DNA from 4 places in the Peribacillus aracenensis genome. Region 1 is predicted to be linked to each of the others. Evidence: riboswitches for the same ligand, from Rfam matches in the RefSeq annotation. Region 1 holds a riboswitch; each other region holds the start of a gene.
What was found. Region 1 has a riboswitch for cobalamin ahead of N0M92_RS03545 (ribonucleoside-diphosphate reductase subunit alpha). Riboswitches for the same ligand answer to the same signal wherever they lie in the genome.
Positions count from the first base shown of each region.

Region 2: linked by a shared signal. The riboswitch ahead of N0M92_RS13250 ((2Fe-2S) ferredoxin domain-containing protein) and the one ahead of N0M92_RS03545 (ribonucleoside-diphosphate reductase subunit alpha) in region 1 are both predicted to bind cobalamin.
Region 3: linked by a shared signal. The riboswitch ahead of metE (5-methyltetrahydropteroyltriglutamate--homocysteine S-methyltransferase) and the one ahead of N0M92_RS03545 (ribonucleoside-diphosphate reductase subunit alpha) in region 1 are both predicted to bind cobalamin.
Region 4: linked by a shared signal. The riboswitch ahead of N0M92_RS11660 (ABC transporter substrate-binding protein) and the one ahead of N0M92_RS03545 (ribonucleoside-diphosphate reductase subunit alpha) in region 1 are both predicted to bind cobalamin.

Region 1 is NZ_JANZMJ010000002.1:183,291-190,671, forward strand. Features, by position in the region: gene N0M92_RS03540 (ribonucleotide-diphosphate reductase subunit beta) at 1-207, opposite strand, end outside; gene N0M92_RS03545 (ribonucleoside-diphosphate reductase subunit alpha) at 253-2,550, opposite strand; cobalamin riboswitch at 2,690-2,870, opposite strand; gene N0M92_RS03550 (manganese-dependent inorganic pyrophosphatase) at 3,164-4,093, shown strand; gene N0M92_RS03555 (hypothetical protein) at 4,192-4,338, opposite strand; gene N0M92_RS03560 (SulP family inorganic anion transporter) at 4,423-5,880, opposite strand; gene N0M92_RS03565 (hypothetical protein) at 7,248-7,381, opposite strand, start outside.
Region 2 is NZ_JANZMJ010000011.1:94,105-101,485, forward strand. Features, by position in the region: gene cobJ (precorrin-3B C(17)-methyltransferase) at 1-967, opposite strand, end outside; gene N0M92_RS13250 ((2Fe-2S) ferredoxin domain-containing protein) at 982-1,350, opposite strand; cobalamin riboswitch at 1,501-1,691, opposite strand; cobalamin riboswitch at 1,893-2,086, shown strand; gene N0M92_RS13255 (hypothetical protein) at 2,070-2,240, shown strand; gene N0M92_RS13260 (energy-coupling factor ABC transporter permease) at 2,261-3,004, shown strand; gene N0M92_RS13265 (energy-coupling factor ABC transporter substrate-binding protein) at 3,006-3,317, shown strand; gene cbiQ (cobalt ECF transporter T component CbiQ) at 3,304-4,080, shown strand; gene N0M92_RS13275 (energy-coupling factor ABC transporter ATP-binding protein) at 4,099-4,944, shown strand; gene N0M92_RS13280 (YozQ family protein) at 5,049-5,267, opposite strand; gene N0M92_RS13285 (alanine/glycine:cation symporter family protein) at 5,448-6,875, opposite strand; gene N0M92_RS13290 (class I adenylate-forming enzyme family protein) at 7,319-7,381, opposite strand, start outside.
Region 3 is NZ_JANZMJ010000029.1:60,622-68,002, forward strand. Features, by position in the region: gene N0M92_RS22530 (ABC transporter ATP-binding protein) at 1-634, shown strand, start outside; gene N0M92_RS22535 (ABC transporter permease) at 683-1,474, shown strand; gene N0M92_RS22540 (ABC transporter permease) at 1,479-2,264, shown strand; gene N0M92_RS22545 (acyl-CoA thioesterase) at 2,306-2,779, opposite strand; gene metE (5-methyltetrahydropteroyltriglutamate--homocysteine S-methyltransferase) at 2,779-5,085, opposite strand; cobalamin riboswitch at 5,230-5,422, opposite strand; gene N0M92_RS22555 (potassium channel family protein) at 5,662-6,081, shown strand; gene bcp (thioredoxin-dependent thiol peroxidase) at 6,144-6,614, shown strand; gene N0M92_RS22565 (aminopeptidase) at 6,626-7,381, shown strand, end outside.
Region 4 is NZ_JANZMJ010000009.1:112,674-120,054, forward strand. Features, by position in the region: gene N0M92_RS11645 (acyltransferase family protein) at 1-590, shown strand, start outside; tRNA gene N0M92_RS11650 (tRNA-Arg) at 787-860, opposite strand; gene N0M92_RS11655 (polysaccharide deacetylase family protein) at 1,090-1,944, shown strand; cobalamin riboswitch at 2,031-2,205, shown strand; gene N0M92_RS11660 (ABC transporter substrate-binding protein) at 2,379-3,350, shown strand; gene N0M92_RS11665 (FecCD family ABC transporter permease) at 3,313-4,368, shown strand; gene N0M92_RS11670 (heme ABC transporter ATP-binding protein) at 4,375-5,847, shown strand; gene cbiB (adenosylcobinamide-phosphate synthase CbiB) at 5,844-6,809, shown strand; gene cobD (threonine-phosphate decarboxylase CobD) at 6,784-7,381, shown strand, end outside.

The DNA of each region.
Region 1 (7,381 bases):
TTCGCCCCACTGCTTTTTATCCTGAATCATGTTTACGCTCGAAGGCTTCCAAAAGTTATTGATGAGCTGTGTATAGGTATCATAGAATTTTTCATACTGAATATCGTTCCAAAGGAGGAAGCCTGAAGCTTCTCCTTTGAAAACACCGGTTGCTTTGGTTGGATGCGTAGGTTCGAGCATCCGAATCTTTTTGATATGATTGGTCATTCGTGAAAACTCCTTTAAGAATAGATTACTGGGGTATGATTGTCGTTAACTTGAACAGCTTTCGCAGGCATTGTCATATTCGGAAGAAGTCGAACGAACATAATACGTTGATTTCAATCCGCTTTCCCATGCCGTTAAATGGATATCCAATAGAACCTTCGCTTTGATTGTATTGTGTACATACAGATTAAAGCTGATTGCTTGGTCAATATGGCGCTGGCGGGCTGCATTTTGCCTGATGCTTTCCAGTTGGTCCAAATTAAATCGCGTCTTTTTATAATATTCATACGTATTTGGCGTCAAGCCTGGAGCGGTCACCTTGAATTTGAAGTTTTTCTTTTCTTCGTAAAATTCAATTTCATACAAAGGATCGATTCCATCCGTGGAATTACCGATTTTAGCTGTCGAAGAATTCGGGGCAATGGCCATTAAATAGCCATTACGGGTCCCGTGTTCATGCACGTCTGCTTTTAAATCCATCCATTTTTGATCTGTATAGTCACGCAGTTCGAAATAGTCCCCTGTATGCCAATCAGATCCTTCAAAATATGGGTATGAACCTTTTTCCTTGGCCAATTCATTGGATGCCTTGATTGTTAAGTAAGCGATCTTTTCGTATAAAGCATCTGCATAGTGAACAGCCTCATCGGATTCCCAATAAATATTCTGTGTAGCAAGTAAATGATGCCATCCAAACGTTCCTAAACCAATTGCCCGGTAACGTTTGTTCGAGATGGATGCTTGTTTGACAGGAAGATTATTCACATCTATGACATTATCCAGCATGCGGATCTGAATGGGAATCAATCTTTCCAAAACATCGCTGCCCACTGCCCGGGGCAAGTTAATGGATGAAAGGTTGCAGACAACGAAATCGCCGCTTTTACGAACCACAACAACATCTCCATCTTCTGTTTCATATTCATCCGTGATTGTCGAAGGGCTTAAGTTTTGGGCAATCTCCGTGCAAAGGTTAGAACAATAAATCATACCTTTATGCTTATTGGGATTCTTCCGATTCACTTCATCGCGGTAGAACATATACGGTACGCCTTCTTCTAATTGAGAAATCATGATGCTTTTCATGATGTCCATCGCTTTGATTTTTTCAAAGCTATAGTTTGGAAGCGTGCCATTTTCTGCGGCCTCGACAGCAAGTGCATAATGATTCCTGAAGCTTCCTTCGCCTTTCTTCTCGTCATAAAGATCTTCAAGTGAAAATCCAAGGGTTTGCTTAACGGTATGCGGATCGAAAAGATACCATTCTTTTCTGTCACGTACAGCTTCCATGAATAAATCGGGTATGCATACGCCTGTAAATATATCATGGGCTTTTAATCTGTCATCCCCGTTTTGTGTCTTTAAATCGAGGAAGCTCATGATATCTTTATGCCAGGCATCCAAGTAAATCGCGATGGCACCTTTACGTTGCCCCAATTGATCGACACTTACAGCTGTCTGGTTGAATAGTCGAATCCAGGGAGTCGTGCCGGAACTGTTTCCAGAGAAACCCCGGATATCAGAACCAAGCGATCGAACCTTACCGACGTAAAGACCTACTCCGCCGCCAAATTTAGATACTTTTGCTGCATCGTAGTTTGATAGGTAGATTCCGTCAATGGAATCTTCAATTGCGTCGATAAAGCAGGAGCTTAACTGTCCATGTGTTTTACCTGAATTGGAGAGTGTAGGAGTCGCAACGGTCATATAAAGATTGGACATGGCCCAGTATGCTTCTTTAATGAGTTGCAGGCGGTGCTCCGTTTTTTCCAATCGCATGATTTCCATCGCGATGATCATGAAACGTTCTTGTGGCAGTTCGTAGACCTTGTCCTTTTGAGGGCGGGCCAGATAGCGGTCGTTCAATAAGTAGATGCCTATGTACGAGAATAATTTATCTTTTTCCGGGTCGATTACCGAACCCAATTCCTCAATTTCCGCTTTCGTATATGAAGATAGCAGTTCTGATTTATAAATAGGATAACGCTGACCTTCTGAAAGCTGGGAGAGTTCCGCGATCAGCTCATAGAATGGGCCATAACTCATGCCTTCATAGCCTCGATTGGCTTGTGCATCCCTATACATTGTATTCAACAGTTCTGCTGCAGCAACGAACGTCCAATCCGGAGCATCGATATCCACACTTTCAAGAGCGAGCTGAATCAGTTTTTTTGATGCCTGTTCTTCGGTTGAGTCACTTTTGCGATCTAGCCATTTTGTAAAACGCTTTTTGAACTTTTCCATATCGAGATGGCCTTCGAATTCCTTTGATAACATCTCGAGCTGGATGGACTTCGCTTCTGTGTCATTTTCACTTATGGTAGAGTTATATGTTTGGGTCATTAATAATCCTCCTTGTTGACTTCCTTCTAAAATAAAAAAACCGCCCAATGAATTGAGCGGATCAAACGATAGAATAAAAGAGCCATGAAAAAATAGCCGTTAAACTATCGTTTCATCATCTCAATCCCCGAAGAATAAGAAACGTGAAAAATTCAAGGCAGGTCTCCTGACTCATGATCATCCTACTTTGAGTCCTTCCCGTATAGAGAGCTATACAGTGGGTTTCTCATTTCGTCACATTTACAGTTGCGGGGACAGTTCCGGGTTTACACCGGATTCCCTTTTCAGCCATCACTGGCACCTTGGATTATAAAAAATTCTATATATAGTTATTAGTGATGTTTATGTAATCAATATCTAGTATTTCTGCTTATATTATCGTAAGCCATATACGATGATAATTCAACTAATATATTTGAAAAAAACCAACCCTTATCTATTGACAAAGTGAGTGCAGAGTGCGAAGGAATGAAAGAATTTATTGGGGAATGGGTAATTCAAGCGCTGATTTTACGCGATTTTGTGTTAAAATAAATTGTCTAGTAAAGGTGGCTCTCCCTTATTGCGATGAGGGGATTCGCGGAAAAATATTTAAGAAAAAGGGGATAAAATCTTGGAAAAAGTATTAGTTTTTGGACATAAAAACCCGGATACAGACACAATCTGTTCAGCAATCGCTTATGCAGACCTGAAAAAGCAGTTAGGTATCAACGCTGAACCAGTTCGTCTGGGTGAAGTGAATGGTGAAACTCAATATGCATTGGACCAATTCAAATTCGAAGCTCCCCGCCTTGTGGAAAAAGTTGCAGGGGAAGCTGAAGGCGTAATCCTGGTCGATCATAACGAACGCCAGCAAAGTGCTGAAGATATTGACCAAGTCCGTGTGTTGGAAGTTATCGACCATCACCGTATCGCTAACTTTGAAACAAGCGATCCACTATATTACCGGGCGGAACCTGTTGGATGTACGGCAACCATTTTAAATAAAATTTATAAAGAAAACGGCATCGAAGTCCCTAAAGCAATCGCAGGACTTATGTTGTCTGCCATCATTTCCGATTCGTTATTGTTCAAATCTCCTACATGCACGGAGCAAGACATTGCAGCAGCAATGGAACTGGCTGCCATTGCGGGAGTCGACGCTGAAACATACGGCTTGGAAATGTTGAAAGCCGGAGCTGACTTGAGCGATAAAACGATTGCCCAGCTTATCACTCTTGATGCAAAGGAATTCTCCATGGGAATGGCTAAAGTGGAGATAGCACAGGTCAATGCTGTAGATCCGAACGAAGTCCTTGCTAAGCAAGCAGAATTGGAAGCGGCGATAGGAGCGGTCATCGCCGAGAAGGAATTGGACTTATTCCTATTTGTCGTAACGGATATCTTGACTAATGACTCTGCTGCCTTGGCGCTTGGTAAAGCAGCTTATGCAGTGGAAAAAGCATACGACGTTTCATTAAACAATAACATCGCCGTCTTAGAAGGCGTTGTATCTCGTAAAAAACAAATCGTGCCGATCTTAACGGACGTATTCAGCAAATAATACAGGAAAAGGGGGTGTTCATTAAAAACATGGACATCCTTTTTCTGTATATGCAAGAAAAGACTCAACCACCATTAAGGGTGGTTGAGTCTTTTTTCTTAGTTCAAAGCTTCCTTTTCTTTTTCATAGGCAATGACAATCAGTTCTTTGTTGGCTTCCTCGCCAAGCCTGCTTTCAAAGCTTTTCAGTTCATTCAATAAATCCGGTGACAGATTTGCTGCTGTATAATCCTGCTCGGGTGTCATGCTTTTCGCCCCTTTCAAAAGGAAATAATTCATGTTATCTATTTTGTCGGTTTGAAAAGTTTCTATTCAACAAAACTTATTTCTTCAAGATATTTTACTTTCTGATGTGGCGAGTTTTTCAAGCAATAACGAACTATCTTCATCGAGTCCTTGCACTTGGACAGGTATTCCCAGAAGCTGATATTTAAGGACAACCGTATCAACAGCACCGACTGCTGAAGCATCCCATATTTTAGAATGGGAAAAGTCGATGACGATTGAATCGGCTTTTTCCTTGAAGTCGAACTTCGAAACAAAGTCCTGTACAGAAGCGAAAAATACTTGCCCGCTGATATGATATATGATTTTCTTAGCCTGGATATCTTCCGTTTTCTCTACAGCCACTTTAGAAATTTTAGCAGAGAAGAAAATCATGCTCAAGAGCACTCCGGCAAATACACCTTTTGATAAATCATGTGTATAAAGGACAATGAGGACCGTCACGATCATCACGGCTGCATCCGATTTTGGAGCTTTTGTGAGCCTCTTTAGGGAAGACCAGTCAAAGGTCCCGATTGAAACCATGATCATGACTGCGACAAGTGCAGCCATCGGGATTTTAATAAGGACATCATTCAATACCACGATTAATACCATAAGGAATGCGCCAGCTACAAATGTGGAGAGCCGACCCCTTCCTCCTGATTTAATATTGATACCGGATTGGCCGATCATCGCACATCCCGCCATGCCGCCAAAGCATCCGGCAATGATATTCGAAATTCCCTGGCCTTTGGCTTCCTTATTTTTATTACTGTCCGTGTCAGTCATCTCATCGACTATTTGAGCTGTCAATAATGATTCAAGCAGCCCAACAAATGCAAGAGCTATGGAATAAGGGAAAATGATCGCCAAAGTTTCGAAGGTCAAAGGGATATCTGGAAGCATGAACATCGGTAGCGCTTCGGTCAATTGCCCCATATCCCCAACCGTCCGCACCGTAGCCCCCGTGGCAACTGCAACGATCGTCATGAATATGATGGCTACAAGTGGTGAAGGGATGACTTTCGTGATCAGCGGAAAAAGATAAATGATAGCTAAAGAAACGGCTGTCATGACATACATGATCCATGTTTCGCCCACGAAATGGGTGAGCTGAGCCGTGAAAATCAAGATGGCTAAAGAATTTACAAAACCAGTCATGACCGGCTTCGGTATGAACTTCATTAATTTCCCGATTTTTAATACTCCTAGTAAAATTTGCAGCAAACCAGTCAATATTGTTGCAGCAAGTAAATAGTTCAAGCCATGATCTTTAACAAGATCGACCATGACGAGTGCCATTGCACCAGTGGCTGCCGATATCATTCCCGGCCTTCCGCCGACAAAAGAGATGACGATGGCAATGCAGAATGAGGCATATAGACCAACCATTGGGTCAACGCCAGCAATGATCGAAAAGGCAATCGCCTCGGGAATCAATGCCAAGGCAACGACTATACCGGATAGAACATCTCCTTTAACGTTGCCAAACCATTCCTGTTTGTATCCAGATGTATTCAAAGAAACATTCCTTCTTTCTATATATGTGTGTTCATTTCTTTTAACGCACTAAATTATAGCATGAGTCCTTCTTTCTATCTATATGGATAATATAGACGACAAATCGAGGGCTATTCATTTCGTATTATAGGCGATGCAGGTAAAAGGCCTAAAGGGAGGAATTTCAGGATATGACGATGGGCAACATCCAGCAATGAAGGGCAAAAAATTTCCAAAGCCTTCTTAATCGCTTTCGCTGCCACGATTCAGATTTTTCTGTATTTAAATGTAGTATTCTTTTATTATGAATGAAAATGGGGGTTACTCCTATGAATAAGAGCGAGAAAAGAACGAAACTGGTGGAAAAGATTGAGAATCATTTAAGCTGACTGCAAGGAATTTAGTGAAATTCGATACAATCCAAGAAACATTGGATTTTACGGTGGAATCATTTCAATTGGAATTTTCGTGACGATCGTATTGAGAGAGGATGATCGTTTGTATGTATGGAAAGGAGGTTCGCTGCATTTTGCTGATTCTTTTCCCATTCACCTAGGAGAATGTTCCCCGGAAATTCTCGAAGAAGAGGTAAAGGATAGTTACAGAGAAAATAGAAGATAAGCTAAATAGTCGAATATGCGACATTGATGAACAATGATTTATACAGGCCACACCGGATTGCCGTTTTGAAACTGGAAGAGGGTCACTTACTGCCCATTTAATCTGATCGAAAGTGAAGCGGAAAAAGCCTCGGAATGGGATCATATGAAAGAACAGCTTTATCTTAAATATAAAGAAATCATCGTGACAAAATGGGATGATATGCTGATATAGATGATACCGGTGAAAAGGGAAAATCGCATCCTCATACTGGGAAGGGATAAGTCTTTACCTTAGTGAATATCCGATATTAAAGAAGCTTTCCCTGACGATATTATTGGGGTGGGGGCGGTACCACCAATAAGCTGGAGGATTATTATTATGCCTACAAACAGGCCATGCATGCTCATAATGTTCCCCGAAATGGATTCCCGAAAAAAGTCTTGGCCATTTTGACGAATTGGGCTCCTACACGCTATTGAATAACCTGAAAGACCCTGCACTTGCCGAGTTATTACTTAAGAAATATTTGGCCCAGTTGATGGAATACCAAACGGGAAGCGGAGTAGAGCTTATAAACTGATGATTTGAATCGAGCCAGCTATATTCCGCCGCACATTCACTTTACATAGCAATGATAAAAGATCTTGAAAGGGTCTTTTTTTATTCGATTTTGTGTGTAATCTGGGTAAGGAGGCATGAGGAAGATGGCTATTGTTACCGAAACAAGGTGAAAAGGCCAGCTCTATCAAGGTTTTTGGAGTAGAAACCCTCCCGGTGTTAAGAGTCTATTCCTTATCAATGATACTGGATTTACATTTAGGACATGTCACTTCTTTATAATGCTTGAACCTGATTTTTCGAAGATCGCTTCTGGTCAACATTGCGAATACATTATACCTTGTGCCGCATGCACAAGTAT
Region 2 (7,381 bases), on a different contig from region 1:
GCTCAATGGATTGCTGAACGGTTTGACCCTTGACTCTTGACAGTGCTTCCATTGCCATTTCAAAGGAAGCTGGCTTCTTTTCAGGTGCTTTTGTAAGTAATCCAACTCCTCCAGAGGATTCGGTGAAGGCTTCTTGATCTAATGCCCACGGTTCCGCTTCTTTTTGCAGACGCTGATGCGGCCTCAATGGTTGCTTTTCCGAATTCAATGTATATTTCCTCTGATAGCCTCTTGGTGTAATGATTTTGTCATCATATAAAAAGGTGGATGAATTACCAATAATGACGGTGGTCAACATTCCAATATCGTGGTTCAACATCTCTTTTAAATTGGTTATGACAATATCCTGCCTATCGCGATAGGCACTTTTCACCAACCCGACAGGTGTATCGGGCGAACGGTAGCGAAGGAGAATGTTCTGTGTTTCAACAATTTGCCTCGTCCGCCTGCCACTGCGCGGATTATACAGGGCAATGACAAAGTCCGCCATTGCAGCTGCTTCAACCCTTTTAGCGATCAGTTCCCAAGGAGTTAAATGATCACTGAGGCTGATTGTACACGAATCGTGCATGACTGGTGCCCCAAGTAAAGATGCACAAGAGTTGATTGCAGAAATGCCAGGAATGACTTCAATGCCCACTCCAGTTTCTTCTTTCCAGCCTTTTTCAATCAATACTTCATAAACCAACCCAGCCATCCCGTAAACCCCAGCATCCCCGCTGGAGATTACCGCAACTTTCTTACCCAGCTCCGCTTGTTTCACTGCTTCCTGAGCACGTGATACCTCTTCAGTCATCCCCGTACTAATAATCGTTTGATCAGTAAGCAGTCCCTGAATGAGTTCAACATAAGTTTTATAACCAATGATGTAGTCACTTTCTTGAAGGGCTTCGACAGCACGTTTGGTAATGTGCTCAAAATTCCCAGGTCCAAAGCCCACGACGAATAATTTACCGTTTGTACTCATTAAGACATCTCCTTTTACGCTTTGTTCTTTGAAATACCCGTATGAGCAGGAAAATTGGGATTGGATATCATTTCCCCATCATTGAATTGGTAGATCATTTGTGGAACAAACTCCCCATCATCGATATGGCTGACAATTTGGCGGCCGAAATCAGGCGTCTCCACTCGATACCAGTTTCCTTGAGGATAGGCAATCACAACGCAGGCATCTTTACATCTTCCGTTACACCGTGTCCTCGTTGTATGGATTTTCATGTCCAGTCCTTTGGAAGTAATTTCATCGCGAATCGCCTGGGTTACTTCTTCCCCGCCCTTTTTCATACAGCTGCTTCCATTACAAATCAACAGATGTGTATTTGTACCCATTAAGTTCCAAGTAGTCATCTTCTTCCTCCTGCGTTCAGGGAAAAGGCAAAATAAAAAACCTTAACATAAGAGTCAAGGTTTAAAAAAACTATATGGATGAGGAGCCCCAGGCAAGAATGCCCAATCTCCTAAAATCGTCATAGTCCTTCTACCTTTCCCTCCGAAAAGTATCATGCAATTTTAAAAGCAGGTTTCCTGGCTTACGCTTCATTTTACCTTGTCCCTTCCCGGCAACAATGCCAGTGGCTATCGACAATTTCATCAGCGTTTACAGTAGCGGGGGCTGCATCGGTCTTTCACCGATTTCCCTATTATCCCTTGTATATTCACACAAGGGCACTTTTAAAATGAAATATTTGGTTTTATTATACATTTCTAACTAACTTTATCTATCATATAACAACTTTATCAAAATTCAATAGTTTATTCCGACTGTTTAGAAAAGTTTAATAGTGCATATCCTGTCAACAAGCCTTTCCTTGCAACAAACTTAGTCAAAAAAAAAAGATAGTGTAGCTGGAATTATTTCTTTATGGTACACTATACGAGAATTTTCTAAATAATTACATAAGTTTTATGGTGTTGAATTTTTTTGAATTCAGCTTAAAAGGGAAGCCGGTGAAAATCCGGAGCGGTCCCGCCACTGTAAAGGGGAGTCCTATTACTTTAACTAATCCACTGTCAAATGAGATGGGAAGGATGTAATGGGATATTGAACCAAAGCCAGGAGACCTGCCATGAAGCGTGAAACTGTTTCAACCTACGAGGATGGGTGTGCGGATCAGGCAGAAAGGCCCATTGTTGGTTTATGCTGCAAAATTCCTGTTCATTACGCACTTCTTTCCTTTGAAAGAAGTGCTTTTTATGTTGGGCGCGCCTTTCTTCTCAAGTTTGATCAGAAAAATTAAAAGTTTTGAAAGGAGAAAGAATGAAAAAAACCAATTGGAAGACCATTTATTTTGTCATTTTACTGCTTTTCGTCCCAAAACGGGCAATGGCCATGCATATCATGGAGGGCTTTTTACCCATTGAATGGGCTATATTCTGGTGGGCCGTGACGCTTCCATTTTTACTCCTGGGTTACCGGTCCATTAGAACCAAAGTAAGGGAAAACCCAGAAACAAAAATGATGCTTGGACTATCGGGTGCATTTGTATTCATTTTATCCGCCCTAAAGATTCCTTCCGTTACGGGAAGTTCTTCACACCCTACCGGAGTTGGTCTGGGCTCCATTTTATTCGGTCCATTGGCCATGAGTGTCGTTGGCTCCATCGTTCTATTATTTCAAGCCGTTTTACTGGCTCACGGAGGATTGACGACATTAGGGGCCAATGCATTTTCCATGGCCGTTTGCGGACCGCTCATTGCTTACTTCGTCTTCAAGGGCGCAACTAAATTGGGTTGGTCCTTTTCACTTGCCGTGTTCTTGGCTGCTGCTTTTGGAGATTTGGGAACCTATGTGGTAACTTCCATTCAACTTGCTCTTGCTTTTCCATCCGAGGTAGGAGGATTCATGGCCTCTTTCAGTAAATTTGCAGGGATTTTTGCCCTGACCCAAATTCCCTTGGCAATCAGTGAGGGGTTATTGACAGTCGTCGTGATGAATTTCTTAAAAAAATACAATCTAGGCGAATTGAAGTTGCTGCGAGTTTTATCTAAGGAGGCCCGTTAACATGAAAAAAAGTTTACTGCTGCTTTTCCTGGTCGTCGTTCTTGCTACCATACCGTTAATCACGCAACAAGGAACGGAATTTGGCGGTGCCGATGGAGAAGCTGAAGAAGCCATCACTAAAATCCAGCCGGAATACAAGCCATGGTTCAACAGTATTTGGGAGCCGCCAGGTGCGGAAACCGAAAGTTTATTATTTGCGCTGCAAGCTGCAATCGGAGCCGGTTTCATTGGTTATTTCATAGGTGTAACGAAACAAAGGAATAAGCAAACCAAACAGGAAATTCCCGGAAAATCGAAGCATGTTACTCATTGATAAATATGCCTATTTCAATGGGCTAAAGGATGTACATCCGTTGGAAAAGATGGTTTTTGCACTCTCCCTTTTGCTATTTTCGTTAACGGTAAGGGATATGACCGTTTCGCTCATCACTTTTACGGTGATGAGCGCTTTAATCATTTTTGCGGCAAAAATCCCGTTTTCTTATTATCTTAAATTACTTCTATTACCGGGATTTTTTATACTATCAGGAACCATTACCATCCTTTTTTCTTTTACAAGCAAATTTACTTCGCTTTCGAATATATGGTGGTCCTGGAAGGTCGGGAACTGGCAGATATTCATCAGCGATGACAGCATAGGAACAGTGATCGATTTGATCATTGTCGTATTAGGCAGCATCAGCTGTTTATATTTCCTCACCTTAACTACACCCATTACCGTCATTCTATCGGTGATGCGAAAACTTAAAGTGCCTTCCTTATTGGTCGATTTAATAGAATTGACCTATCGCTTCATCTTTATTTTTTTAGAGACAGCTTTGGCCATTCACCAATCACAAGCTTCACGGCTGGGGTATGGTTCGTTAAGGAAAGGCATTCGATCTCTCGGATTACTAACCTCATCATTATTTTTAGGAGTATTGCAGCGCTCTGGACATTTGACGATGGCCATGAACGCAAGAGGCTATCAGGAGAACCTTTCCTATATCGAGGATACTTACACCTATTCCTCACGTAATTGGCTGATCGCGATTGTAATACTAGGAAGCTTAATCTTTATTAATGGATATTTGTAAATTGGAGGCAACCCAAGAATGGACGAGCATATTTTTCATATAGAAGGCCTCACCCATCAATTCGCGGATGGAACGTTTGCTTTAAACGATCTTTCGCTAACGATCCAACACGGTAAAAAGATAGCATTACTAGGCAATAATGGTGCCGGCAAATCAACTTTATTCCTCCATTTAAATGGTCTTTTACAACCTACGGCAGGAAAGATCAGATTTAAGGGCAAGAAAATGAAATATGACCGTAAAGCCTTATTATCATTACGAAAACAAGTCGGGATTGTTTTTCAAGATCCCGACTCGCAGCTCTTTTCCGCTAATGTACAACAGGATATATCGTTTGGACCGATGAATTTAGGATGGGATAGAAATACAGTCCAGGAGAAAGTAAATTGGGCGATGTCTGAAACGGAAATAACGGAACTGAAAGACAGACCCACCCATTTTTTGAGCCTCGGGCAAAAAAAACGAGTCGCCATTGCAGGGGTACTCGCCATGGAACCTGATGTCTGGCTCTTGGATGAGCCTACAGCTGGATTGGATCCTTATTTCTCAAGACAGATCATGGCTCTGCTTGACAGTATCCACCACCATCACAAAACGATAATCCTATCAACTCATGATGTTAATTTAGCATATCAATGGGCTGATGAAGTCGTTGTCATGAACGATGGTAAGGTCATATACCAAGGGGATCCCGTATCCGCTTTCCATGATGAAGACGTTTTGCAGCAGGCACATCTGGAGAAGCCGTGGGTTTTTGAAATGTTTCAAGCCCTTCTTCAATCAAGGGAACCTTTAGTACGGGACCTTTTCCCAAGAACGAAGGAAGAATTGCTTCAAATGTTGGAGACTGAAAGGATTTATTAATTAAGCATCCCCTAGCTATTGTTTCCTCTTTCCAAAAGCTAGGGAATCTTTAAAATAGCAGGAGATCATTCTTGTTCCTAAAAAACCAAAAATCTTATTATTTATTACTTTTCTTCCTCAGTTCTTTCTTTTGCAAGCTCAATATCTCTTCCGTTCACATCATCAACGACTGCTTTTACCTCCCCTTCCGCATAAGTATCTGAAACTTGTTCGTGTGTTGTAGCCAGTCCAGAAGATAAATTATCTTCCCGTTTATAATCACTAACATCATATATTCTTCCGGCAATTTCTGAAGATTCATTTTTTGATTGCTTGCTATCCATTTTTTTCACTCCTAGTTTTTAAATTGTCGAATCATCCATTGACAGCAGTATTAAGACATAGGTATTTTGTGTAAAAACTGAAGCAATATTCAATAATGATAAAAAAAGGGGGGAAAAGGCAAAAAAAGCTTACAAGTAAAATCCCCTTTCAAGGACTTTACATGTAAGCTTATTGAGAGCTTAGGCTTCCTTCTTCACATCCACATTATCGGATGGGTCACCCCAACATTCCACATTCTTCAAGCCTTTAATATTGTTCACATGGAAGACAGGGTTTTTCCCACTTTTCTTTTGCTTTTGATAATCCGCCAATGCAGCAAATGCAATCTTCCCTAGTAATGCTATGGCGATCAGGTTGATAATGGCCATAAGGGCCATCAGCAAGTCAGCCAATCCCCAAACAAAATCCAGTGAGGCAAGAGAACCGAATATCACCATCCCTACGACTGCGATACGATAGATGTTTAACCAAAACTTATTCTCATTGATGAAGCCAATGTTCGACTCTCCATAATAATAGTTGCCCACAATGGAGCTAAAAGCGAATAACAGTACAATGATGGCAAGGAAAATACCCGCCCAAGATCCCAATGCCGTTCCAAGGGCATTTTGGGTAAGGACGATTCCATCCGTTTCCTTCGATGTATAAAGACCTGAAAACAAAATGATGAAGGCAGTCGAACTGCAAATGATGAGCGTATCGACAAAAACACCTAGTGACTGAATGAGCCCTTGCTTGACGGGATGACTGACGTCTGCCGTCGCGCCAGCATTAGGTGCACTACCCATCCCGGCTTCATTTGAAAATAGGCCGCGCTTGATTCCCTGCATCATGGCTGCTCCCAGTACTCCACCAGCCACTTCTTTTATGCCATTAAATGCACTTTCAAAGATCAGAACAAAAATACCCGGTAACTCGGTAATATTCATGATGATGATAATCAACGCCACTATCACATAGGCTCCTGCCATGATCGGAACGATGACCTCAGAGACCTTTGCAACCATTTTGATCCCGCCAAAAATGATGACAGCCGTGACGATTGCCAGGATGACAGCCGTAACCCACTTTTCAATCCCAAACGATTCGTTGAATGCGCTTGTAATCGTATTGGCTTGTACCGAATTGAAAGCTAGTCCGAATGTCAGCGAAATCAACACAGCGAAAGTGATGCCCATCCAGCGGGCATTCAATGCTTTTTCCATATAATACGCAGGACCGCCGCGGAATGCATCCCCATCCTTGACCTTATAGATTTGAGCAAGTGTACTTTCAATGAAAGCCGAAGCAGATCCGATCAGTGCTATTAACCACATCCAGAAAACGGCTCCAGGGCCGCCCGTCGTGATCGCTATGGCAACACCTGCAAGGTTACCCGTTCCTACCCGGGAAGCCGTACTAATACAAAATGCCTGAAAGGATGTCACACCTTTTTTTTCCGCAGTGGCCCCTTCGCCCAATAGCCGGAACATTTCCCTTATCATTCTGAATTGAACAAACTTCGTGCGGACGGAAAAATAAAGACCCAATCCAATCAACATGATGATCAATATGGAAGACCATAACACATCATTTGTCTCACTAATAAAATTTTCTAAGATCTCCATTAAAACAAACCCCTCTACTTCACGCTAATTATTATTACAAAACATATACAGCTATAATTTATTTCCCTATTCATTGGGGAGATAAACAAATGAAGCCATAAAAAAAGGAAATTCCGTAATGAATCTCCAATACAATTATATATTATATCCTAACACACTATTTTTTTCATTCATGAATTAGTGTAATCTATCGAAATATATACTATTTCGATATTATTTCCTTTGGATAAAAATCTTTCATCCTCACTTCATTTAACATTCGCTGTAACAACGTTAATAAAATTCCTAATCAAAACAACCTGGATATAGAAAAGCCTCACACGACCTGTTTCCAGATTAACGTGCGAGGCTTATTTTGCATTCCTTTCTCTCTTACATTCTGGTTAGCTGTTGGTCTCAATGTTGAAATTAAATCTTTTATGATATCCTTTTTTCTGCCTCTCCTAGATGGTTAGGATACCTTGTGCAAACATCTTTCTTAATTCTTTCTTATCAATTTTTCCAAT
Region 3 (7,381 bases), on a different contig from region 1:
GGTCTATAAGGTAACGGATGAACAATATAACGATCATATGGAACATGTCATCAAGACTCTCGATATCGGACCTTTGCTGGACAAGCCAGTGCGTAAACTCTCACTTGGTCAGCGAATGCGCTGCGAGCTTGCGGCAGCATTGATCCACAATCCGCCTTTGCTGTTCTTGGATGAGCCGACGATTGGACTTGATGTACTCGTGAAAATGAAGATTCGTGAGTTCCTGAAAGAAATAAATGAGAAATATAATACGACGATCCTTTTGACTACCCATGATTTAGGTGACATTGAAGCATTATGTGAGCGCGTAATCATGCTTGATGAAGGACAGATCATTTATGATGGGGAATTACAGAGTTTGAAAGATAACTGGGCTGAGGAAAAACAGATCCATTTTCAATTCATCGAGCCAATCGCATTGAAGGAATTGCAATCATTGGCGCTCCCATTTACTGTTAACTGGGTTTATGATGAGAAAGATCAAACATACATTGCCTTGTTGAAAGAAGAAAATGATCATATTTCACAACTTGTCTCGGCTGTTGTATCTCATTTTAAAATAAAGGACATCAAAATCCATGAAACGTCCATTGAAGAGATTGTTCGCAACATTTACGAAGAAGGCACTGTCTGACTCTCTTATCATTAAGAAACAACGTGTCTATCAAGAAGGGGGAGGGCCATGGGAAAGTATCTTGCAATGATCCGCATGCGTTTTTTGATGATGCTTGCGTATCGAACGGATTATTATACCGGCATTTTAATTTATAGCATCAATATCGGTGCCTATTATTTCTTATGGAATGCGATATATGGAGAGAAAAGCTCCATCGAAGGACTATCAAGTATGCAGATGACAACCTATGTCGCGGTTGCATGGATGGCGCGCGCTTTTTATTTCAATAATATTGACCGTGAAATCGCCACTGAAATTAAAGACGGCAAGGTCGCCATTGAAATGATCCGGCCGTATAACTATTTAGGGATGAAAACGATGCAAGGACTTGGGGAAGGGATATTCCGTTTCTTCTTCTTCTCGATTCCAGGAATGCTGCTGGTAGCTTTCATTTTTCCTATCGAATTGCCGCACGAGCCGGCTACATGGGGGATGTTCGGCATTTCCTTGCTGTTCAGTTTCATCATCAATACACAAATTAACTTATTGACGGGAATCACTACCTTTTTCTTATATAATAATGCCGGATTGATCCGGGCTAAAAGGGTTATCATTGATTTATTTTCCGGTCTGCTGCTGCCCATCAGTTTCTATCCGGTATGGGCGCAGGAAGTGATGAAATATCTACCCTTTCAAGGGATCAGCTATGTACCAAGCATGATTTTTACGAACGGGTACAGTTCAGGCGAAATTGCCATGGCGCTTTTACAACAGTTAATTTGGTGCATCATTCTCATAATACCGATTCAGCTTTTATGGATAGTCGCAAAAAAACAGCTGATTATTCAAGGAGGTTGACGGGATGTTTTATGTATCGATGTTTTTTCAATATGTGAGTCAATATATGAAAACCAGGTTGCAATATAGAGCCGATTTCTTCATGGAAATCCTATCTGACCTGCTGAATCAGGTCGTGAATCTGGTATTTATCTTAGTCGTTTTTGGGCATACCCAATTTTTAAGCGGCTGGAGCCGTGAAGAAATCATATTCATTTATGGATTCTTCCTTATCCCGTTTGCCCTTTTTTCTGCCTTTTTCAACATCTGGGATTTTAATGACCGCTATATCGTCAAAGGTGAAATGGATCGGATATTAACAAGACCGATACATAGCCTCTTTCAAGTCATTTTAGAAAGAATCGAGCTAGAAGCGTTATTTGGTGTTGTGACCGGTTTGATCATTATATTCTATTCGGGGATTTCATTGGATCTTCAGCTTGCGTGGTATGACCCGATTCTTTTCATCATTTTTGCAATAGGAGGGGCCCTTGCTTATGCAGCCATATTCGTTGCGATAGCTAGTATCGGGTTCTGGTCGGATGCGAAAACATCCATCATGCCAATGATGTACAATATCGGGAACTACGGGCGCTATCCAGTTGATATTTATAATAAGGTCATCCGTTTTGTCCTTACGTGGGTGCTGCCGTTCGCGTTTGTTGGTGTCTATCCGGCATCTTATTTCCTAAGAAAAGAAGAGTGGTATGCATATGCATTTGCCACACCTGTAATCGGGGTTGCCTTTTTCGTGATATCCGTTTTCATATGGAATCAGGGAGTGAAGAGGTACCGCGGGGCAGGGAACTAAAAAAACCCCTTCAACAGCATTCATGTTGAAGGGGTTTTTGTTTAGTTCCTTTTTTTCTTTCTTTCAATATATCTTGCTTGTGCTTCAATATATTGCTGCTTTTCCTCTTCCGTTTCCGGAATGACCTGAGGTACTTTTGTCGGCTTACCGTCTTCATCAATGGCCAGCATCGTTAAAAAAGCGCGTGCCGTAAGCTGTTTTTCACCTGTTAATAGGTTCTCACGCTCCACTTTCACGAATACCTCCATTGATGTGCGATGAGCACAGGTGACATAAGCTTCAAGGTTGATCGCATCCCCTGTCTTGATGGGGGCCAAAAAATCAAAAGAGTCGCTTGAAGCAGTCACAACGGGTTTTCGACAATGGCGCATAGCCGAAATGCAGGCTATTTTATCAACATAGGCCATTACTTTTCCGCCAAAGATAGTATTGTGATGATTTGTATCCGGTGGAAAAACAAGGTCGGTTAAAAAAGTCCGTGACTGCTGTGTTGGATGGGCAACATTCTTTTCCATCATTGGCCTGTTGGTTTGGCCATAAGGTTTTCACGGACGATTTTTGCTGCTTCGACCATGTTTTTCAGGGAAGCGACGGTTTCCGGGATACCCCTTGTTTTCAGGCCGCAGTCGGGATTGATCCAAAACTGGTCTTTATCCAATACCTTGATGCCCCGTTCAATCATATCGACCATTTCTGCCACTGCCGGCACACGCGGGCTGTGAATATCATACACACCCAGGCCAATGCCTTTTTCATATGTTTTTTCCTCGAATGCGGAAGCAAGCTCCCCATGACTACGAGATGTTTCGATGGAAATTACATCGGCATCGAGGGAGGAGATGACATCCATGAAACTGTTGAAGTCGCAATAGCACATATGCGTATGGATTTGGGTTGTTTCCTCCACGCTTGATGTGGATATCAAGAATGAATTTACAGCCCAGTTCAAATACTCGTCGCGATCGCTTTTTTTCAATGGCAGACCTTCTCTAAGTGCAGGCTCATCAACCTGAATCATTTTAATTCCAGCAGATTCCAATGCAATGACTTCCTTTTCCAAAGCGAGCGCCAGCTGATAACAAACATTCTCCCTGGAAATATCATCACGGACAAATGACCAATTCAAAATCGTAACAGGACCTGTAAGCATTCCTTTTACCGTCTTCTTCGTCAGTGATTGTGCGTAAACACTTTCCCTGACTGTCATCGGTTCGATGAAATGGATGTCGCCATAGATGACTGGTGGTTTTACGCAGCGGGATCCATAGGATTGGACCCAACCCTTTTCCAGAAAGATGAATCCGCCCAACTTATGGCCGAAGTATTCAACCATATCCGTCCGTTCGAATTCCCCGTGAACGAGAACATCCAAACCGATTTCTTCTTGGATTTCAATCCATTTGCCGATTTCTTCGTTAACGAATGCTTCATATTGCTGAGCGGTCCAATCTCCTTTTTTGAATTTCCCGCGTGCTTGTTTAACTTCAAGTGTCTGCGGAAAGCTACCGATTGTAGTCGAAGGAAGGAAAGGCAATTTGAAAAATTCCTGTTGTTTTTGGTAACGCTCTTTAAATGGAATTTGACGGCCGGCGGTCCTGGTTTTAATCTTTTCGACTTTCGATCGTACAGCCCCATGATTCCGAGCATTTGAACTTGCTAACGTTTGAACCGTAGTTTTATTGGCATTGACTTTTTCGGCGATTGCTTCAGAGCCTTGATTATTCCCTTTGACCAAGAGTGTGATTTCCTCAAGTTTCTCGTCAGCGAAAGCAAGGGCCTGTTTCACTTCTTTTGAAAGGGCGGATTCATTACGAACGGTCACTGGGACATGAAGCAGGGAACAAGAGGGCTGAAGCCAGATTTGGTCTTCGGCTACCTTTTTCTTAAGAGTCTCGATCAATTGAATTTTTTTCGATAAATCAGATAGCCAAATGTTTTTTCCGTCAATCACACCTGCAGCAAGCACTTTGTCCTTCGGGAAGCCGAATGCTTCAAGATTACTTAGATTCCTCCCTTTATCATGTACAAAATCAAGACCGATTCCTTGGACTTTTAATTCGATGACTTCTTGGTAGTGTTCCACGGCATCAAAGTATGTTTGTAGCATGATGTTCAGGTTCGGTGCTGCTTCATTCAGCTTTTCATAGAGATAAGTAACAGTTTGCATATCATCCTTGGAAATGGATGAACCAAGAGCAGGTTCATCCATTTGTACCCATTTCACTCCTTCTTGCTCCAACTCCCGCAGGATTTGCGTGTATAGGGGAAGCAAGCTCAGGATGATGCCAGGGATCTCTTGTTTATTGAAGCCTTTGGAAAGGGAGATGAAGGTATAAGGCCCGATCAATACGGGCTTCGTTTCAATTCCTAGTTTTTCCTTGGCTTCCCGGTATGCTTCAAGTGGTTTATTTTCTGTTAAAGTCAGCTGTGGCAGTTTTAATTCAGGGACAATATAGTGATAGTTCGTATTGAACCATTTCGTCATTTCGGAAGCGACTTCATCATTGTTTCCGCGAGCCATTGAATAATATACGGAAAGAGGAACTCTACCGCCTTCATAGGCTGAATAACGTTCAGGAACAAGACCGAACATGACGGACATGTCGAGCATTTGATCATAGAAAGTGAAATCGTTGACAGGAATGATATCAATGCCCCGTTGCTTCTGTTTTTGTAAGTTGCCTAAACGGATTGCTTTTAGTTGTGTCGTAAATTCCGCTTCATCGATTTTACCTGACCAGTAAGCTTCCAATGTACGTTTCCATTCACGATCTTCCCCGATTCGAGGGTAACCCAAACTACTGCTTTTCAAAATTCCCATCCTCCCAATTCATATTATTGAACAATAAAAAAAGCATCCCTAACCGTCAAAAGAGAAAGTTAGAAATGCTTAAAATAAGAGGCATTCAGAATGCCCCTTACAATTATAAGGTCCCTAACACCTCCCTATCTCCCGTAGGTTAAAACAGTGTTGTTGAAATAGGCAGGTCTCCTGACTTAGGGATTATCATTAGCGGCGGGCCTTCCCGATCCGTTGATCAGTGGCATATTGGATGGCGCTAACACTCCCATTACAGTGGCGGGACCGTGCCGGAATTACACCGGACTTCCCTTTTAATCCTAATTAATAATTAGGAACCTATTTCCACATATGAAATTTTACAAAACCTGCCTTTATAAACTGTTTGCAGGTCGAAGATTTTTAAAATAAAAACTATTATAAAAATTTAGGCAATCTTAACATATCCGACCAAAAGGGTCAACATGAGATTCGGGAAAAGAATCCGTTTTTTGAGTGTGTGGGTGATGAGGATAAGGTCTGTTCCTAAAAAAGAATATATTGTTTGGACAGGGAGTATGTATAGAGGGAGTGGCGTATTGAAATGGGGCGTTGGGGATGACTTTCTACATCTTGATTGCAGGAATCATTTTTTGCATGGTGATGAGCATTCGTACGTTATTTCTTGTTGAGTCGGGAGGAAAGAAGTTTTCTCTGGAGGATATGCTGTGGCTTGGCAATTTATATGCGACGATATTGGTTGGATTCGCATTGATTTATTTATTATACGAGCTTCAGAATCATTCGGTGATTCTTGATATGGGCAATAGGCTGGATGGCACTTTCTATGAACAGTTGAAGACTTCCTTTTACTTTAGTGCGATGACGATGTTTTCTGTAGGGTATGGAGATATAGCCCCGATTGGCATAGGCAGGATGATAGCTACCATTCAGGCTTTCATCGGGTATACACTGCCGGCAGCGTTCGTGATTCGGACAGTTATCGATCTGGAACAGAATGATAGGAGGAATAAATGAAAGTTGTGTTTCTTTCGATTATTGGGTACTCTTACCATAATGAAAGAAATGGAGGGTTCAATATGACTGTTAAAATTGGAGAAAAAGCACCTGATTTCAAACTCCCTGCAAACAATGGTGAAATGGTTTCCCTATCGGATTTTAAGGGGAAAAACATTGTTTTATATTTTTATCCAAAAGACATGACGCCAGGTTGCACGACGGAGGCCTGTGATTTCCGGGACCATAATGAGCAATTCGAGGAATTGGACGCGGTCATCATTGGTATCAGCCCAGATCCAGCGGCACGTCATGAAAAGTTCATCGAAAAGCATGGATTGCCTTTTCTGCTGCTGGCTGACGAAAATCATGAAGCGGCTGAATCATTTGATGTTTGGCAATTGAAAAAGAACTTTGGCAAGGAGTATATGGGCATTGAACGTTCAACTTTCCTGATAGATAAGGCTGGTAAGGTAGTCAAAGAATGGCGTAAAGTAAAAGTCAAAGGCCACGTCGAAGAAGCTCTTGAAACTCTTCGCGACCTCGAAAAATAAGGGACAGGCAGATGAAGGATGAGCGAATAACGAAGCTTGCAGCCAGGCTGATTCATCATTCGATACAAATACAGCCAAAAGAGAGAATCCTCATACGGGGGCATATCAACACGAAACCATTATTGAAAGAGCTGATTGATGAAATATACAGAGTGGGTGCTTATCCATATGTAGAACTCGAAGACGATGAGATAAGCCGCCACCTGTTACAAGGGAATGTGAAGGAACAACTTGACACATCTTCGCAATGGGCTCTGAAGAAATATACAGATATCGATGCAGTCATCATCATCACAGGGGAAGAAAACGAAGTGGAAATGACTGATGTTCCCATCGAGAGGCACCGTCTTCAGGGGGAGGCCATGAATTCCCCCACTCTTTTCTATGTAAACAACCGACGTTGGGTCTTACTTAATTATCCCACCAACGCATCAGCGCAAAAAGCCGGCATGCCCTTCAACACGTACCAAGACTTTCTGTTGAACGTCTGCACCATGGATTACGGGAAAATGGAGGCGGCCTTGAAACCGTTAAAACAATTGATGGAACGGACTGACAAAGTCAGGATCGTTTCACCAGGAACAGATTTGACCTTTTCCATTAAAGGTATGCCGGCCATCATATGTGCCGGAAAAAAGAATTTACCGGATGGGGAAGTGTTTACGGCACCCATAAAAGATAGTCTCAATGGAAGGATATCCTTCAACACACCCACAACCTATGAAGGAATCACCTTTAGTGACATAGAATTAAACTTTGAAAAGGGA
Region 4 (7,381 bases), on a different contig from region 1:
AGCATTGGTTAGGTGCCATTTTAGAAGCAACAAAAGATGATAATTATCGTGTATTGAATATGACTCGTTCAGGTACACGTTTTTCAACAGGTTATGCGGATGATGATTTGAAAGGTATCTGGGTCAATAATGTTCTCGATTATCTAAAGGATGCAGATGTAGATCTTGTCATTTCTCACGCCACAGCTTCTGATTCGCCTAATAATAAAATACAACAGCAAATGGTCGATCAGCTGCAGTATGTTAAAGATGAATATGGTATTGAAGTGTTAGCGATTCGTGATGATCCAAGATATAGTTTTAACGTACTGGAATCATTAGAAACAGATGGACTAGAAGAAACTACAAAAAAAATGAATTCAGCAGATAATCAGAAAGACGAAAGCTTTTGGAGACAATTTGAAAAAGAGAATAAATCCTTGCATAAAATTGACTTAACAGATTACTTCAAGGTAAACGGTAAATTCCAGCCCATTATAGGTAATGTTATAATTTACCGTGACAATAGACATTTAACGAATACTTATTCTGAAAGTTTCGGACCTGTTTTTGAAGAAAAAATCAATGAGATAGGTTTAATTGAAAAGTAAGTATAGCTAATTGGAATTTGTTTGAAGTCTAAATATAATAAAAATCTGAGTTCTGTTTTTTACAGGGCTCGGATTTTTTTATATCTATAGGGATTGATGAAGTAGTGGTTAAATTTTCTGACCGTCACATAAATCACAGAAAAAAACCCAGTTACGATGCGGAAGAACTGCATTGTAACTGGGTTTTTCAAATTAGCGTCCCAGATAGGAATCGAACCTACGACCTACAGCTTAGGAGGCTGTCGCTCTATCCTGCTGAGCTACTGGGACATATATTTAAGTCGACGACTTATTTATTATATTTCTTATAGGCAAACTTTTCAAGCTTATAGCACATACTTATGAAAAAAAATCTTCATAAATGCTCAGCAAATCACTATGCCCTTTTGTTTTCCTATTAATTCTTTAAATGGAATACTTTATTATCGAATAGTATTCTGATACTATTATACTAGAAAAAATTAGGGGAATGATAGTGAAAAGATATAGAGTTTTATGGATGGTGGCATTGCTGGGAATTTTAATTTTACCTGGATGTTCACAAGGGATTGTAGAGGGTATAGGCATAAAAACGGCTGCACCGATTGCGGAAGATGACATTGAAGTGGTCGAAGCGGCCGAGAATGAGACTGAGACTGGTCAGGATTTGGATGGCCAGATCGATACGGGAGACTGGATAATGGCCAAGTCCCCGGTCAGGCTTCCAATCTTGATGTATCACAGCATTTCTGAAGGGAATGGACTTCGGGTTCCAATTGAGGAATTCCGAGCACAGATGGCTTGGCTTCGGGAGAATGGTTACTATACATTATCCCCTGAAGAAGCATACCTCGTTTTAACCGAGAATCGGATGCCAAGTGAGAAGTGCGTCTGGCTTACTTTTGATGATGGCTATACAGATAACTACACGGAGGCTTTTCCGATATTAAAAGAAAATGATATGAAAGCAACTGTCTTCATGATCGGTAAGTCCATTGATAAAGGTCATCACCTGACTGAAGATCAAATGTTGGTGATGAGCAGGAATGGTATTTCGATCGAAAGCCATACCATCAACCATTTGGAGCTGAACCGCATGACGGCAGTACAGCAAGAAGCTGAAATGGTCCAGTCAAAGGATCTGTTCGATCGTATCCTCAAACAGGACACGACAGTGCTTTCCTATCCTGTTGGTCGGTATAATGAGGAGAGTCTTAGGGTGTCAGAAGAGGCCGGATACAAGATGGCAGTCACTACTGAACCTGGAGGAGCTTCAAGGGACCAAGGGATGTATGCCCTGCATCGAGTTCGGATTTCACCCGGATTATCAGTCGGTGGGTTCGCGTCGCTGATAGAAAATGCTTCTAATCATTGAAGATGGATGGTGCATTTCGAATTTGTTCAGAAAAATCATATAATAATCGATTCTTACATGGTGTATAATGAAGGCAGTGAAAATTATATACATATGAACGATTTGGTGTCTTAATGACTTAAAAGGGAAGTTGGTGAAATGCCAACGCGGTCCCGCCACTGTATATGGGAGCTGACGGCTATGTACCACTGTATGAGATATGGGAAGGTGCCGTTGACGATGACCATGAGCCAGGAGACCTGCCAGAATTCGTACACCTGTAACCTACGCGGATGGGAAGGTGTGTGGCAGACCCTAAGAAAGAGTCCGTAATGATATTGTTGCCATGCAAGCACCTTCCGTTTAACGGGAGGTGCTTTTTGTTTTGGGGCATCTTCCAGGAATGCGTTTTCTTTATTTAGGTGGGAAGAAATTAAATGAAAAGATTGTGGGGAATGAAAATGAAGAAGATTTTTGGTCTGATACTGTTGATGTTGCTTACTGCAGGATTGATGGTTGGCTGCAGTGACGCTGCTGATGAAGGAAAAGAAAAGCAACAAACGAATCATGCTCAACACGAAGCTTTCCCGATTACGATTAAAGATGCAACTGGGGAAAAAGTGACGATAGAACAAAAACCGAAGAAAATCGTTTCGTTGATACCAAGTAATACGGAAGTGGTCTTTGCACTTGGTTTGGGTAAAAATGTCGTTGGTGTATCCGACAATGATAATTACCCGGAAGAAACGAAAGAAATTGAAAAAGTTGGCGGAATGGAAATGAACACGGAGCTGATTGTCTCCATGAAGCCTGATCTTGTTCTTGCGCATGCATCAAGTGCCCATAATTCGAATGAGGGTTTAAAACAGCTTAAGGATGCTGGAATAGATGTCCTTGTAGTCAATGATGCACAAAGCTTTGACCAAGTCTATAAGTCTATTGAAATGATTGGACAGGCAACGGGGGAACAGGATAAGGCAAAAGAAATCGTTACGGATATGAAAACGAAGCTCAAGGATATCCAGGAAAAGGCCAAATCCGTAAAGGAAGAGGATAGGAAGACCGTTTTAGTGGAAGTTTCGCCTTCACCGGAAATATACACACCTGGTAAAAATACTTTCATGAATGAGATGCTTACTATCATTTCAGCGGATAATGCTGCTGCAGAATTGGACGGATGGGCAAAAATTGATGAAGAGTCGATGATTGCTGCAAATCCGGATGTCATCATTACAACGTATGGTTATTATACGAAAGATCCAGTTAGTGAAGTGACGGGCCGAAAGGGATGGCAAGACGTAAATGCCGTTAAGAATGGCCAAGTCTTTGATGTCCATTCAGACTTGGTGACCCGTTCCGGTCCACGTTTAATAGAGGGAGTAGAGGAACTTGCCAAATCAGTCTATCCGAACCTATTTGACAACTAAATGGGCTTTTGCTTATTTGATTGCGTTGTTCATTTTGTTATTCGCGATGACGATAGGCATTTCCTTTGGTTCGGTGCCAGTACCGATTCCCGTACTTATACAAATAATCGGCAAGGAGATTTTCCATTTGCCGATTTCTGCTGATCCGGATGTGATGCTTACGAATATCGTGATGAACATCCGCCTGCCGCGTGTATTGCTTGCGGGTTTGGTCGGGGCATCACTTGCGATTGCGGGTGCGGCTTTTCAGGGACTGCTCCGGAACCCGCTCGCTGATCCTTACACATTGGGTATTTCATCAGGAGCATCGGTAGGCGCCGTATTGACAATATTCTTGAATATTTCACTGCCGTTCATCGGTTTATATACTCTTCCGGCATTGAGCATCTTATGCTCAGTGCTCACGATGCTTTGCGTACTGACTTTCGCAAAAAAAATGGATCGATCGATGAAAGTGGAAACGATCATTTTAACGGGAATCATTTTCAGCTCATTTTTAAGTGCCTTCATTTCATTGATGATTGCGCTGACGGGTGATGAATTAAGACAAATCATCGGCTGGCTGATGGGAAGCGTTTCAATGCGAGGTTGGAATTACATTGCAATCATTTTGCCGTTTTTTATCATTGGCTCATTGATTTTGATCATGAATACAAGTGAATTGAATGCGATGACTTTCGGGGAAGACCGGGCAAAGCACTTAGGTGTGAATGTTAAGCGGCGGAAAATGTGGATCTTGATAGCCGGTTCGACATTGACGGGGGCAGCCGTTGCCGTTTCAGGGGCGATTGGCTTTGTAGGATTGGTCATTCCTCATTTTGTCCGAAAGATTTGGGGGCCTGACCATAAACATCTACTTCCTTTGTCATTGTTGGTAGGAAGCGGATTCTTAATATTGGCGGATTTTGTGGCACGAACGATCATTGCCCCATCGGAACTGCCGATCGGGGTGATCACCTCACTTATCGGGGCACCTGCATTTGCGCTGATTTTATTAAAGAGACGGAGAGAAGGGTAAAAACGGATGCTTGAAGTAAGAGGGTTAACAGGTGGATATCATAACAAAGCTGTTTTGGACTCTGTCTCTTTTGATGTACATAAAGGGGAATTATTCGGGATTCTTGGTCCAAATGGCAGCGGAAAAACGACGCTTTTAAGCATGCTTAGCGGGGTGCTCGATTATAAAGGCGGAAGCGTACGGATTAGAGGTAGGGATTTGAAGGATTATTCGTCAAAACAACTTGCACAGGTCATTGCTGTGCTCCCCCAACATTCCTCATTAGCTTTCTCCTATACAGTAAAAGAGACGGTCTCACTTGGGCGATATGCTCATCAATCAGGTTGGTTCCACAGTTGGTCCGCAGAAGATGAATCGATTGTCCAACGAGTTATGGAACAAACGGGAGTAGCTGATTTTCAGGACCTTCATTTTGAACGATTATCAGGAGGGGAGAGACAAAGGGTCTTGCTGGCACAGGCACTTGCCCAAGAGCCGGAAATCCTTTTTTTGGATGAACCTACGAACCACTTGGATCTTTCCTATCAAAAAGATCTTCTGGATCTAATGAGGAAAATGGCAAAAGAGCAGAACTTGACCGTTATTTCAATTTTTCATGATTTGAATTTGGCTGGATTATATTGTGATCGGCTTATGTTGCTTGAGAAAGGGCAGATTCAGGTTGTTGATGTGCCGAACGAAGTGCTCCAACAGGAACGGATTCAGGATGTATATCATACGACGATCGAAAAACATCCACATCCTGGCCTTCCGAAACCGCAGATGTTCATCGTTCCGGAAAAGCATGGCCATGATACTATCCCATTGGAAATCGATGGTTCTTATTTGACAGTCGGTCAAGAGATGATTCAATTGGATTCTCCGATTCCGCTTAGAACGATGTCTTCTGGAGTGACTGGTTCAGGGACGGGCTGGCATAAATATTTTGTGAATAGGCACGTCCATCATGGTTATGATTGCGAGGATCATCATGTTGAAATGGCCGACTATTTAAAGACTCATGGTTTTGAACCTCAGGAAACGGTAGGGATGATGACAGCCGTCTTTCTCGACACGGTTGCTTTCAAGCTATTAAGAGCTGAAGATTTCTCGGTTTTCATTATCGTGACGGCTGGTGTAGGCAATGCTATCGACGCTTCCTTAGCAGACCGGCATTCTTGGAGTTCCGCTCCAGGAACGATAAATACTTGGATATTCGTAAATGGTCATTTGGCAGAAGAGGCTTTCATCCACAGCATAGTTACTGCGACCGAGGCAAAAGTAAAAGCGCTTCATGATTTGCATGTCATGGATAAGGTGACAAATACATGTGCAACGGGAACATCGACAGACAGCATTTTGATTGCGGCAACTCAAAGAGGGGCAAAGCTTCAATATGCGGGCACCATCACTCCGTTAGGGAAGCTGATCAGCCGTGGTGTTTATGATTGTACAGTGGAAGCAGTAAAGAATACTCGGAAACGGATTGAGGATTTATGATTTATCATCATCTTTTTGCAGTTACGCTGGCGTTTTTCCTTGATCTATTAATTGGTGATCCGCCAAATTGGCCGCATCCAGTCAAATGGATAGGAACGATGATAAGCAAGTTGGACCTGGCATTCAATAGAGGGGCATATAAGAAACGGAATGGATTCTTCATGTTGATCATCGTCGTATCGGCGGTGATATTGATTACTGGTCTTACCGTCTATTTGGCTTATCAGATCCACCCGCTTGCAGGCATCCTTTGGGAAGCTGCTGTCATTTCCACTACGATAGCTCAGAAGGGCTTGAAGCAAGCTGGGATGGATGTTTGCAATCCGCTTAATGAACGGGATTTTCCTGAAGCGAGGCTAAAGCTTTCCTATATCGTTGGCCGTGATACTGCTGATCTTGATGAATCCGAAATAGTCAGGGGCACCGTGGAAACCGTAGCGGAAAATACCAGTGATGGGATTACGGCACCGATGTTTTGGGCAGCATTTGGCGGTGCGCCGCTCGCGATGATGTACAGGGCGATTAATACCTGCGATTCCATGGTAGGGTACAAAAATGATAAATATGGGCAATTCGGCTGGGCTTCAGCCAAGCTCGATGATATCGTCAACTGGATTCCCAGCCGCCTCACCGGATTCCTGATGTTGCTAAGCTCGAAATCCGGCCATCATGGATTTGGTGCCAGATGGAAGATATTATTCAATGACGCAAAAAAACATCCAAGCCCGAATAGTGGGTGGTGTGAAGCAGGTGTTGCTGCCATTTTGGGAATACAGCTTGGAGGCCGGAATATGTACAAAGGAGTTGTTTCCGACCGTGCGAGGATGGGAGTTCCGCTTGTTCGATTGGAAGCAAAACATATACCAAAAACGATTACCATCATGCATCGGTCATCATTTCTTTTTCTGCTGATGCTATGGCTAGGGGGACTTATTCTTGACATTACCTTCTCATGGCTCTAATCCTCATTATCTTTACGAAGCGCTGGAAATCGAGATGCCTGAATCGATTATCGACTTCAGTGCTAATATCAACCCATTGGGTCCGCCTTTATGCATAAAGGAACAGTGGTCTGGTTTTTTTGAAGGAATCCTTCAATACCCAGATCCGCATGCCATTGAACTGACAAAAACAATGGCAAAAAAAGAAGCGCTTCCTGAGCAATCCGTTTTGATTGGGAACGGTGGTGCTGAAATCATCATGTTGGTAGCGAACGGATTAGCCAATAAAAGGGTGCTAATCATTCAGCCGGCATTTGCGGAATATGCTGAAGCTTGTTTGGCAGCAGGATGTAAGGTCGATTTTCACCAGCTTGATGCTCCTGAGTGGCAATTGGACTTGGATCGATTGATTCCCCGATTACCCGAATATGATGCAATTTTCTTATGTACGCCTAATAATCCGACGGGTGTTTCATTTAAGCGGGATACAGTTAGGGAATTGATCATTGAATGCCAAAAAGCGGACTGCCTGGTAGTCCTGGATGAGGCTTTTTATGATTTTACTGAGGATGCCTTTAGTTATGCTTCTTTAA